3 regions of the Alteromonas sp. G4i35 genome follow, and region 3 is predicted to be linked to each of the others. Evidence: predicted binding sites of a transcription regulator. Region 3 holds the regulator's gene; each other region holds the start of a gene.
The links. The regulator FliA, encoded in region 3, starts transcription of late flagellar genes. The targets are predictions, from matches to a motif close to CTAAAGNTNNNNNNNNNNNNGCCGATA.
Positions count from the first base shown of each region.

Region 1 (4,239 bases), on a different contig from region 3:
TATCTCACTCCCAACACGAAACGCCAAACTCAACACACAAAAAAACGAGTGCTTAAAAGCACTCGTTTTCAATTGGCTCTTTTACGTGGCCTAGCCCTCGTTTCCACGCTTAGCCTAGCGTGTCGAAAAGCCTCAGTCGACGATAAGTGTTACTAAGTTTAAACTTAGTACTCCCACCATCCTTCTTGCCACCACTCCAAAAACTCTTCAAAGTCGATGTAACCGTCGTCGTTACTATCGATAAGCTTAAAGCCTTCTTGTACGTGGCTAGCTTTCGTTTTTGGTGAAATAACGGTTAGAAGCTCGATGAACTCCGGCAAATCGATTTGGCCGTTGCCATCACGATCGAAAAAGCTGAAGTCCTTTCTAATTTCTTCAATTTTAGATTCTGAAAGTTGAGTGCTCACTCGCATTCCTTATTTCAACTGCAATAAGCACGAGTGTAACGCCCTTCTTTCTAGCTGTCTACGCCTGATTTTCTTTTGCTTTAAGTGCGCGTAAACGTTGAGCTTCTGCTTTTTCCTGACGCTTTTGTTCCATGGTCAAACGCGCTTCCGTTCCTACGTGCTCTTGTTGACGCTCTTTTGCCAGCTGAACCTGTTTTTCACGTTCTCTAAAGCGAGCAATTTGATCGTCGGTATGGGTACCAAAGCAGTGTGGGCAGCTTACACCCGGCTCATACTTATCACTCTGCTTGTCTTCTTCAGTAATTGGAAGTCTGCACGCGTAGCACTGCTCATAATGGCTTTTCTCTAAGTCATGGTTAACTGCAACGCGATTATCAAATACAAAGCAATCGCCTTCCCACAATGACTCTTCTTTCGGTACATCTTCAAGGTACTGTAGAATACCGCCTTCTAAGTGATAAACCTCGTCAAACCCCTGCTCTTTCAAGTAAGCCGTCGATTTTTCACAGCGAATACCACCGGTGCAGAACATAGCCACTTTTTTATTTTTTGACGGGTCGAGCTCTTTCGCTACGTATTCAGGAAACTCACGAAACGTTTCGGTTTTAGGGTCGATAGCGTGTTTGAACGTACCAATTTCAATTTCATAACCGTTTCGCGTGTCAATAACCGTAACATCTGGGTCGCTAATAAGTGCGTTCCAGTCTTTAGGTTTTACGTAAGTACCAACGGTTTTGCGAGGGTCAATACCCTCAACGCCCATGGTCACAATTTCTTTTTTCAGTTTTACCTTGGTGCGATAGAACGGCTGTTCATCGTGAAGAGATTCTTTGCAAGAAATAGGATTAATACGCTCGTCGCTGTTTAAATAAGCAAGTAATGCGTCGATACCTTCACGGGTACCAGAAACCGTACCGTTTATCCCCTCGTGGGCAAGAAGAAGTGTACCTTTAATGCCATTAGCTTCCATTGTTTCGAGAAGCGGTTGGCGGATTTCTTTGAAGTTTTCAAGCGCAACAAATTTATACATTGCGCATACAATATATTTAGACATATTTTAACCTTTGCTGATTGGAGCGTAAGACCAGTGCAAAAATGCGGCGCGCAATATAACAAAAAGGAATGATAAAAACTAGGGCGGATACGAATTAGCGCTCCTACGTCAACCCAAACTTAGCACGCAACAACGAATTGAAATGACTGCTATGCAATATTCTCAAAAGATGTGAAGTGTGACGAATTTTCTTGTTGTGAATGGTATTCTTTATCTTGTGATGAAAGGATATCGTATAGCAGCGTATTATCTTCCTTCACGGTGTTAGCGTATTCCTTTTTCAACCGCTTTTGTGTTGCCAAACTACAATTATCTACTACATCGTCGGGTAGACGTTTAGCATCATCAGTTTGTGAAAGTGGAGAGGGATTCATACTTAAATATAACCTTGCTGCCGCATAGTCTTGAGATACTAACTCAGACAAAACGCGCATTCTGCCCCATTCGCTTTCATTAGCAGCTAGCGATGGCCTTCTATAATAATTTAACGATGCAAGCTTGGATTCGATGCTGCTTTTATCATCAGATTCTGACGCAACCGCTTCAATTTCAAATGGCTCGGCAACACTATGTTGCTGCATAGCAAGATATAAAGAGAACAACGCTCCCTGCGCAGATGCTTTAGCAAGCACACCACTGCGCTCCCAGTATATACTGGGGTCAATAGGTATTTGCTCACGAGCTTCGACAGTTTCTTGCGACATTCTTATTTACAACTTCATATGTATACTTATGTTTTCGGCAAGATAATGTTTTTCTTAAGCTTATTATCTAAAATTAGATATACTCCTATAAAGTAATCGCGTGCTCATTCATGGATTTGAAATGCAATTTAGCAACAAACAAGTACTGATTGTTGAAGACCAACGCCCTTTCCTTCTTTTATTAAAGGGGCTGATGCATTCGATGGGCGCATCTGATGTAGTTACGAAGTCATCTGCTGAACAAGCGGTATCACTATGTAAAAAGCATAAGTTTGATATTGTAATTTGTGATCTACACTTGGGAGCTGACAACAAAAATGGCTATGAGCTCATTGAAGAGTTGCGTACTCGAAGGCTTATCAGTCCCACATCGGTGTTCATTCTGATAAGCGCAGATAGCGCTCGACCGGTAGTGTTGGGCAGTATTGAACGTAGACCCGATGATTTTTTAATTAAGCCCTTTTCTCAAGTTCAGCTGAAGTCTCGTATTGTTCGTGCGTGGCAGAAAAGACAGTTTCTCCAGCAAGCGTTTAGTCTCGTTGAACATGGTGAAATAAACAGTGCAATCGACCATATCGAAGCGTTACTTGACGCCCCTTCCCACTATAAAGGTCACTGTGAACAGCTATTAGTCGAGCTATATTGGCGTATAAAGCAACCCGATAAAGCGCTAGATGTATTACGTGACTACATTGACGGAAAACCCGTGCTGTGGGCACAAATAGCTATTGGAAAAACTTACTTGCTTTTAAAGGAATATGAGAAAGCGATTTTAATTGCCAAGAGAACGCTAAAGCGAAACCGGTTCAATGCAGACGCTCACGATATTCTTGCGCAAGCACACCAAGCCACGACATCTGGCGACAAAGCACTAGATGCAATAAAAGAAGCAATAAAACTGTCGCCCTACTCCCTACCCAGGCATTTCAAAGCCTGTGAAATAGGTCGGCAAAATGACGATTTAGTGCTGGCAGCGAGTTCAAGCCAAGCGATCTGGGATTTATCGAAACGAACCGTTCACAAAACAAGTTTGCACTGGTGCGGTATTATCCGAAGCCTTTTAGATGTCGCAGAGTTTGCAGACGACAAGCGCCAGCGCAATAAGTATCAGCAAGAAGCATTACTAACTCTGCAAAGAGGAAAGTTTGATGAACATCTTCAAAAAATGGACAGAGATTTTGACGTAGATATATTTGGTACAATCGTCAACGCTAGAATTAGCGCTATAGACGGCAAACTGATTGATGCCAAACGCCACTTAACAACGTCACAAACACTTCTTGACGATAAGTACACGGGTGTTCCTACCGCGTTTATTCCTGACAGTATTAACGTTATGTATAAACTGGGTGAGTTTGATGATGCGCTACAGTTGAATGCACTTTTAACTTCAAGACAGGATGAGCTCGACCAAAACAGTTTAAACATGCTTGATGCGCAAGCCCTCAATGCTCAGAAAAACTTAGCCAGTTATCAACAGTTCAACCGCGAAGGCATTCAACACTATCAGCAGCAAGATTACGAACGTGCTAAAGCTTCGTTTGCCCTTGCTCAAGGCTTTGCTCCTGTAAATACAGGGGTTGCGCTTAATCTATTGCAATGTCTTCTACAAATTGCAATCAAAGAAGATAAAGCCGAAATGAAACTCATTAATGAGTGTAAGCGGCTTTTTAAATTGATTGACGATATGTCACTTAAGGCGCCTTACAAAGAAAAATACAGCAACCTTAGAGATGAACTCTCTAAATATATTGGCTTTTGAATTAGAAAACTGGTGAGCTATGAAATTGTTAGTTTTTTTAATGGTGGCAATTTTAATCAACGAGGTTAGCGCCAATGAACAGGCGCTAAGTCAGAACGAGTCTTTTATACTAGCCGATGCTGGTATTCACAGAATGACATTTGAAGAGCTAAACAGTGGTGTAATATTTCCGGTTTATAAAATCGCACAGCCGACTATTTCATAGGACTAGGTGTTAGTTGGGCAGTTCGAAGTGTGAACACAGCTGATATTATTAGTAAGAGCGCGCTCACTAAAAAAGTTATTTCCAAACCTCCAGAATCAAAAAGTATC
Region 1 covers NZ_JBHNZD010000003.1:154,659-158,897, reverse strand. Annotated here, with positions in the region: gene ACFI6L_RS02650 (EF-hand domain-containing protein) at 165-413, opposite strand; gene trhO (oxygen-dependent tRNA uridine(34) hydroxylase TrhO) at 466-1,461, opposite strand; gene ACFI6L_RS02640 (VC2046/SO_2500 family protein) at 1,611-2,165, opposite strand; gene ACFI6L_RS02635 (response regulator) at 2,287-3,927, shown strand; gene ACFI6L_RS02630 (hypothetical protein) at 3,947-4,132, shown strand; gene ACFI6L_RS02625 (MFS transporter) at 4,122-4,239, opposite strand, start outside.
Region 1: a site for FliA is predicted at 2,198-2,224, ahead of ACFI6L_RS02640 (VC2046/SO_2500 family protein). Genes of this name have one in related genera too.

Region 2 (4,239 bases), on a different contig from region 3:
GATGACAGACGTTACGACAGCTATTCAAATAGTGTCGACTTTATTCAGAAATATATCTTTCCGGGTGGATTTTTACCTTCTCAGCACCAGCTTAACGCTCACCTGAAAAAGTATACTAATATGATGATTCGTGACTTACACGACATCGGGATTGACTATGCGAAAACATTGAACCATTGGTATGAAGCATTTATTTCTGCAAAAGATGAGCTTTTAAACGACGGTTATGACGAGCGTTTTATGCGAATGTGGACCTACTACCTGAAATATTGTGAAGGTGGTTTTTTAGAAAGAACAATCAGTACCGTTCAGCTTGTGATTTCAAAGCCTCATTACAGACTTGATTTGGCTCGTGTTTAACAACGCTAATTATCGATAGTAGTGACAAAAAAGCGGCGCCCTTTTGGCGCCGCTTTCTTGTTTGAAGCTGACACTTGGTCGAAACACTACTCATCTACAACTGATATAGGCTTCGACAGCATTGGCTTACCCTGATTGATATTAATTTCAACGCGGCGATTTTGCGCTCGGTCTGAAGGTGTAGTGGCATTTTCTACAATTGGATCGGTATCTGCCTTACCCACTACCGACATACGACTTTCGTCAAACCCTGGCGCGGTACGCATGGCTTCAGCGACCGCGACAGCGCGCTGCGCTGACAAGTCCCAATTAGAACGATAGAGTTCATTAGCAATATGCTGGCCGTCACTGTGCCCTGAAATTTCGATTTCTCCAGGCACATCCGCCAACAGCGTACCTATTTTTCTCAACACCGGTTGGAATTGGGGCTGCAAAAAGGCCGAGCCCGCCGAGAAGGAACCGTTTTCACGGATTCGAATGGTTAACTGCTGACCCAACGATTCCATTTCCACCGAACCATCTAGAATTTGTTTTTCTAATTGCTGCGCTACTTTTTTCATCAGTTCAGCCATTTGCGACTGATCGGTGCTTTGCTCAGCCGATGAAGACGACTCAGTAGCCGTTTGTTGAGATTGTCCGCCACGCTGCTCGCCGCGCTGCTTCTGCCTTCCTCCGGCAGAGTCTTCGTTACCAGCCTGAAATTCCAGCATTTGCTGGGTCATTTCGTTAGTTTGCTGCTGAATGGATTCAATGGGCGTAGGGTCAGGTTTACCCGGACGAAATTCCATAGCAATAACACTGGTGCCCTTTGGAATATCTTTTACTTCAATTTTATTTTGCACACCAAAAGCAAACTTCATAGAGCCTGCAATTTGTTTAAACTTCAGTACGTCCATTTCCGAAAACGAAAGTAGCAGTACAAAGAAGCACATAAGCAACGACATCAGGTCTGCGAAGGTTCCCATCCAGGCTGGAAGCCCCTCGGGGGGACATTTTGGGCATTCTTCTTCGGCCATTACTCTTCCTCTGCGCTTCCGCGTTTACTCGCCGCAAGGTAGTTCTTTAATACCCCTTCGATAACACGTGGGTTCTGGCCGTCGGCTATACCCACAATACCGTCAAGAACAAGACTCTGGTTTAACTTCTCTTCTCCAGCTCTTACCGCCAGTTTAAAGGCAATTGGCAAACACACGACGTTGGCAAAAAAGGCACCATAAAGCGTGGTTAATAGCGCTACCGCCATGGCAGGGCCGATGGCTTTAGGGTCATCCATGTTTGAAAGCATGGCAACCAGACCGATCAAAGTACCAATCATACCCATCGCTGGTGCTACGTCACCCATTCCTTTAAATATAGAAGCGCCGAACTCATGCCTTTCCGTTGTCATAGAAATATCTTTAGCTAACGTTTCTCTCACCACTTCAATGTCGTGGCCGTCAACCAGCATGTCCACACCTTTTTGCATGAACTCATTTGAAATTTCCGCTTCTTCTAGTGCCAGAAACCCGCCTTTTCGCGCAGCGTCTGCCATTTCAACAATCTTCTCGATAAGCTCTTCAGGCGTTTCAATTTTGAACATGAATGCTTTGCCAGCAACTTTACCCGCACTGAAGAATTGACCCAACGTAAACTGAGATAGGACAACAAATAGTGTTCCCCCGAATACAATAAGTATTGATTGCACGTCGATGAACATGCCCAAGCTGCCGCCCAGAATCATAGCCATCACTATGAAACCAATGGCGCCCAACATACCTATGACGGTTGCTAAATCCACTCACTCTTCCCCATTTATGCGCAGTCAGTGCTGTTAGTGTACAAATACCCTATCGGCAAAAGATAGAAATACTAAAACGACATTATTGAAAAATATCACATTTATTTGTTTATTATGAAGTAGGTTCTATGCAAAAGCGCGGCTTTGTCTTTTTTCTAAACTAAAATACCTAGCGCTTTTTCAGCTCCTTACTTTTTCCTTCACAGTAAATAACACGGTTACTTCTGAAAGGTTAGTGAACCCTGCATCGAATATAGCACAATTTGCTTGTATGTTGCCTTTTGAACTGGATGAAAAAAAAGCTATGTTACTGTGATATAGGCGATATACGGACAAACCATTTGACCCTTGTGCAACCCTCGGTTAATGTGCGCGGTATACGTATTTTGGCCACTATATTGAGTGTTTTTATGACGACAGAAAAAGCATCAGCGTCTTTTGAAGAAACTTTATCAGAACTAGAAGCTATCGTTAACGAAATGGAAAGCGGTGATCTGCCTCTTAATAAAGCACTAGAAAAATTTGAGCGCGGTATAGCACTTTCCCGCCAAGGCCAACAATCTCTTGAAAACGCCGAGCAAAAAGTAAAGATACTGCTCAGTGAACAAGGCGAAGAAACGCTCCACCCTCTTCCTGAAAGTGAACAGCCATAAATCGTTCATTTTTAACTAACAGGCAATCTATGAATTTTTCTGCTTTGCATCAGCAAGTTAAACAGCAAACTGATGCATCTCTTCTTACATTAATTGACGAATTACCCGATTACGCGCCGCGCTTGAAAGACGCAATGCGTCACGCCTTACTTGCTGGCGGTAAACGGATGCGGCCACTACTTGTTCAAGTAGTAGGTAACACCCTAGACGTGCCCAAAAAAGACCAAATGGCTATTAGTATGGCCATTGAATGTGTGCACGCCTACTCGTTAGTCCACGACGATTTACCAGCCATGGACGACGACGACTTGCGCCGCGGTATGCCAACCTGCCATATTGCCTTTGATGAGGCTACCGCTATTTTAGCTGGCGATGCGCTGCAGGCACTTGCATTTACAGTGTTAGCTGATGCGCCATTAAGCACGTATGCTGAAACAAAGCGTAGCCAGTTACTGTCTGTACTTGCGAAAAGTGCGGGTTATATAGGTATGTGCGGTGGGCAAGCTATCGATTTAGCAAGCACCGGCAAAACCATCTCGCTAGAAGAACTAAAACAGCTGCATAGATTGAAAACCGGTGCATTGTTAAAAGCCTGCGTAGAAATGGTCGCCATTGTTAGTGAAGGCTTACTGCCTCAAACTAAAATTGACTTAATGGCTTATGCCGCGGATATTGGGCTAGCTTTCCAAGTTCAAGACGATATTTTAGATGTGGAAGGCAGTAGCGAAAAATTAGGTAAGCCCGCGGGGTCAGACGAAGCGTTAGGGAAAAATACCTTTCCAGCCAAACTTGGTATTACAGGCGCTAAACAAGAATTAGAAATGCTTCACGATAATGCACTTCAAGCATTGGCGCGTTTACCCTACAATACTGACAGTTTAATTGCGTTTAGCGAGCTTTTGGTAAAACGCGACCATTAGCCACGCGCCATGTTGAAAAAGATAATAAGTACATGAGTTTAGATCTCCAACATTACCCAACGCTTGCGCTTGCGCAAACACCCGATAAATTGAGGCAGTTGCCCCAAGACAAATTACGCGAGCTCGCCGATGAGTTGCGTGAGTACTTACTTAAAAGCGTAAGCCAAACTAGTGGGCACTTTGCATCTGGTTTAGGCACAGTGGAACTGACCGTCGCTTTGCACTATGTGTACGACACCCCCTTCGATCGACTGCTGTGGGATGTAGGTCACCAAGCTTATCCGCACAAAATCCTTACAGGTCGTGCAGAGCGCATGAGCACCATTCGCCAAAAGAATGGTCTGCACCCTTTCCCATGGCCGCCTGAGAGCGACTACGACACCTTTGCAGTTGGTCATTCGTCTACATCGATTAGTGCAGGGCTGGGCATGGCTGTGGCTGCCGAAAAAGAAGGCAAAAACAGAAAGGTTGTAGCGGTAATTGGCGACGGTGCTATGACCGCTGGTATGGCGTTTGAAGCCCTTAATCA
Region 2 covers NZ_JBHNZD010000026.1:69,985-74,223, reverse strand. Annotated here, with positions in the region: gene ACFI6L_RS16555 (SAM-dependent methyltransferase) at 1-360, shown strand, start outside; gene ACFI6L_RS16550 (flagellar motor protein MotB) at 447-1,376, opposite strand; gene pomA (flagellar motor protein PomA) at 1,376-2,137, opposite strand; gene xseB (exodeoxyribonuclease VII small subunit) at 2,548-2,790, shown strand; gene ACFI6L_RS16535 (farnesyl diphosphate synthase) at 2,820-3,710, shown strand; gene dxs (1-deoxy-D-xylulose-5-phosphate synthase) at 3,743-4,239, shown strand, end outside.
Region 2: a site for FliA is predicted at 2,188-2,214, ahead of pomA (flagellar motor protein PomA). Genes of this name have one in related genera too.

Region 3 (4,239 bases):
TCTCCACAAGCCGCTGCAAAAACACCCGGTCAAAAGGCAGTGCCTAGCTTGAGCGAAATCATTGGTGACGACGGTCCTGATAGCCTTAAAGCACTGCTAGAAAAGCAGCACGGTGGAAATAATGGCGTGGCGAGTCCTGCGCAACCTAACCAACCAATGACAGCGAATGCTAAGCACGCCAATGAAATTGCTTCGCACTTAGACTTCTCAGAAGCCTTTATTGACGACGTAGAAGCCCAGCAGTCTTCTCATGAACCAGTTCGTCAGAACGCTTTCCCAGAGCATCAAGCGTCAAGTATGGATGATACCTCTGTGACGCAGTCAGCGGAGCTTGCGCAAATCAAGGAAGAGCTAGCGTCTCTTCGCGATGTATTGCAATATCAAGTGGCCGACTTGATGGAAGCTAAGAACAAACGTCAAAAACCTGTTCATCAATATCTAATCACCCGTTTAACCGATATGGGGTTAAGCAACGCGTTAGCGAAACAGCTTATTAGCTATACGCCGTCACATTACAACGAACGAGATGCATGGGTATATCTTCTTAACCTATTGGCTAATCGCATAAATGTGACAGGAAACGATATACTTAGCGCACAAGGTGCTGTTGCATTAGTAGGACCAACAGGTACCGGTAAAACAACTACCGTTGCGAAACTTGCTGCCCGCTATGCGCAGAAATACGGTGCAGAGTCGGTTGCGATGATTACCATCGATACGTATAGAATTGCCGCCTATGAGCAGCTAGCGACATACGGAAAGATTATTGGCTGCACGGTGAGAAAAGCGCAGACTAGTGAAGAACTTGCGGATTTATTATTCCAACTTCGTCATAAGCGACTAGTATTGATTGATACGGCTGGATTTAGTCAAAGAGATAGTCGATTAATTAAACAAATTAAGCAGTTTGATAACGGACAAATGCCAAATGTTAAAAAATATTTGGTAGCGCAAGCAAATACGCAATATCCTGCGTTGCAGAGAATCATTCAAGCGTATGATGATATTGAACTAAGTGGCTGTATTTTCACAAAGTTAGATGAGTGCTACTCTTTAGGAGAGGTGCTTAGTGCAGCGGTTGAATACCAATTACCGGTTAGTTATGTCACCGATGGTCAAAAAGTACCTGAAGACATTAAGATTGCAGAAGCGAAATCTTTGGTTTCCGCTGCTGCAAAGCTTTATAAAAAGTACGGTTTGAATCATACTAGTGGTAACAACGCAATTAAAACAGCATAAGCAGTATGATTGACGACCAAGCGAGTAGCTTAAGAAAAATGAAGCAATCACGGTTAATCAAAGTAATCGCCGTCACCGGTGGCAAAGGTGGCGTAGGTAAAACAAACATTACATTGAACACCGCTATCGCCATGGCGAAGCAAGGTAAACGTGTAATGGTTCTCGATGCGGACCTCGGTCTTGCTAACGTAGACGTTATGTTAGGTTTGCGTGTTGAGAAAAACTTATCCCACGTGCTTTCCGGCGAATGTACACTTGATGAAGTATTAGTGACCGGTCCGCACGGAATAAAGATTGCCCCTGCCACATCAGGCACGCAGTCGATGGCAGAATTGTCGCCAACGCAACACGCTGGCCTAATTCGTGCCTTTAGTGAGCTGCGCTCGCAAATTGACGTGCTTATCGTTGATACAGCGGCAGGTATTTCAGACATGGTGTTGAGCTTTTCAAAAGCCTCACAAGACATCATGGTCGTTGTGTGTGACGAGCCTACTTCATTGACAGATGCGTATGCATTGATAAAAATTCTGAATAGAGAGCACGGTGTTTTCCGCTTCAAAGTTGTGGCTAATATGGTGCGCGACGTGCGAGAAGGCCAAGAGCTATTTAGTAAATTAAGCAAAGTGACAGGGCGTTTTTTAGATGTTGCACTAGAATTAGTGGCGACAGTACCGTTTGACGAGAACATTCGTAAAGCAGTGCGTAAACAAACAGCCATTGTCGATGCTTACCCAGGTTCACCGGCAGCCGTTGCAATAACACAGTTGGCGAGTAAAGCCTTAACATGGCCTATTCCAGCGCAGCCAGGTGGCCATTTAGAGTTTTTCATTGAACAATTAGTTGCAGAAAAAGCCGTAGGAAGTCAGCGTTGAACAGCAAGGCAGCCGCTTATCAACAACAAACCGATAAAGCGCAGTTAGTCGAAAGACATGCGCCATTGGTTAAGCGTATAGCGCATCACTTGATAGCGCGATTGCCGGCTAGTGTTCTTGTAGACGATTTAATTCAATCAGGCATGATTGGATTATTAGAAGCCGCGCGAAACTTTGATGGTTCAAAAGGAGCCAGCTTTGAAACGTTTGCCGGCATTCGCATTCGCGGTGCTATGCTAGATGAAATTCGCAAAGGGGATTGGACACCGCGTTCAGTTCATCGAAATGGCCGAGCGATCACTGAAGCAATTTCGCAAGTAGAAAGCGAAACAGGCCGCGATGCTAGAGATTCTGATATTGCTGATAAGCTTAATGTAAGCTTGCAGGACTATCACCAAATGCTTAATGAAGTAAATGCCGGAAAGCTGGTAGGTATTGAAGATTTAGGTGTGTCAGAAGATGTTATTTCGACAGAGCAAAATCGAGGTAGCGACGCACCACTGGAAGATTTGATGCAAGGCGCTTTCCAAAAAGCGCTTGCCCATGCAATTACGACATTACCTGAAAGAGAAGCGATTGTACTTTCGCTGTATTATGATGAAGAGCTGAACCTAAGAGAAATTGGTGAGGTTCTTGATGTAAGTGAATCGAGAGTCAGTCAAATTCACAGTCAGGCCATGTTAAAACTCAAATCACGAATGAAGTCGTGGCAAGCTGACGAAGAATAGAAATTAATAACAATTAACCCCTCACTGGAGGCTATTTTGGACAAAAGCATGAAAATTCTCGTGGTCGATGATTTTTCTACCATGAGACGTATCATCAAAAACCTACTTAAAGATTTGGGTTTTTCCAACATCCAGGAAGCGGATGACGGAAGTACTGCATTGCCTATGTTGCAGCAAGGTGATTTCGATTTCGTAGTTACCGATTGGAACATGCCTGGAATGCAGGGTATTGACTTGCTTCGCGCGATTAGAGCCGATGACAAGCTCAAGCACCTACCAGTACTTATGGTTACTGCTGAAGCGAAGAAAGAGCAAATTGTTGCCGCCGCGCAAGCAGGTGTTAATGGCTACGTTGTTAAGCCGTTCACTGCAGCAACACTTAAAGAAAAATTAGATAAAATATTCGAACGTTTAGGTTGATCCAGACGCTCACCAGAGAAATGAGGTTTACTGGATGTCAACGAATGTAAACGTTCCAATTTCGTTGGAAGAAGCAAAACAGCTTGTCACCTACCTTGAAGAGGGTGACAACGCTTCAGCCAATGCCCTATTAGAAGCGGCCTCAATGAAAGAAAACGTTGAGTTATTTGCCGAAGTAGGGAAACTGACGCGTCAGCTCCATGACGCGCTGAATAATTTCCAAATAGACGACCGCATTAAAAATCTCGCGACCGATGATATTCCCGATGCACAATCCCGCCTAACCTACGTAATTGAAGAAACTGAAAAAGCTGCTAATACTACTATGGATGCCGTTGAAGCGAGCATGCCTATAGCTGAAATGCTGTCGGCGCGCATCGAAAAGGTTATGCCTGAGTGGAAGAAGCTGATGAATCGCCAAATAGAGTTGGGTGAATTCAAGGCTTTATGCGCAGACTTAGACGAATTGTTGGAAGAAGGTTCGGCACAGTCAGCTAAACTTACACAGTTACTTACAGAAGTATTGATGGCTCAAGGTTATCAAGACTTAACTGGTCAGGTTATTCGCCGCGTTATCGACTTGGTTAAAGAAGTGGAAGACAGCTTAGTTAACATGCTTACCATGTTTGGTGAACGCGACGGTGCAGAACAAACTAAACCATCTAGCGTTAAGGCCGATAAGGTTGATGGTGTAGAGGCAGAAGGCCCTATCATTGATGCCGATAAGCGCGACGACGTCGTGTCAGGCCAAGATGATGTAGATGATCTTCTGTCTAGCTTAGGTTTTTAGGGGAGCGGGCGCATGTCGTTTGATGTTGACGAGGATATATTACAGGACTTTCTAGTTGAGGCTGGAGAGATACTTGAACAATTACAAGAACAGCTCGTTGATCTTGAGAACAATCCTGAAGATGCGGATTTGCTGAATGCAATTTTCCGTGGTTATCACACAGTTAAAGGGGGAGCAGGGTTCCTGTCTC
Region 3 covers NZ_JBHNZD010000004.1:70,124-74,362, forward strand. Annotated here, with positions in the region: gene flhF (flagellar biosynthesis protein FlhF) at 1-1,239, shown strand, start outside; gene ACFI6L_RS03245 (MinD/ParA family protein) at 1,245-2,111, shown strand; gene ACFI6L_RS03250 (RNA polymerase sigma factor FliA) at 2,108-2,839, shown strand; gene cheY (chemotaxis response regulator CheY) at 2,876-3,259, shown strand; gene ACFI6L_RS03260 (protein phosphatase CheZ) at 3,294-4,049, shown strand; gene ACFI6L_RS03265 (chemotaxis protein CheA) at 4,062-4,239, shown strand, end outside.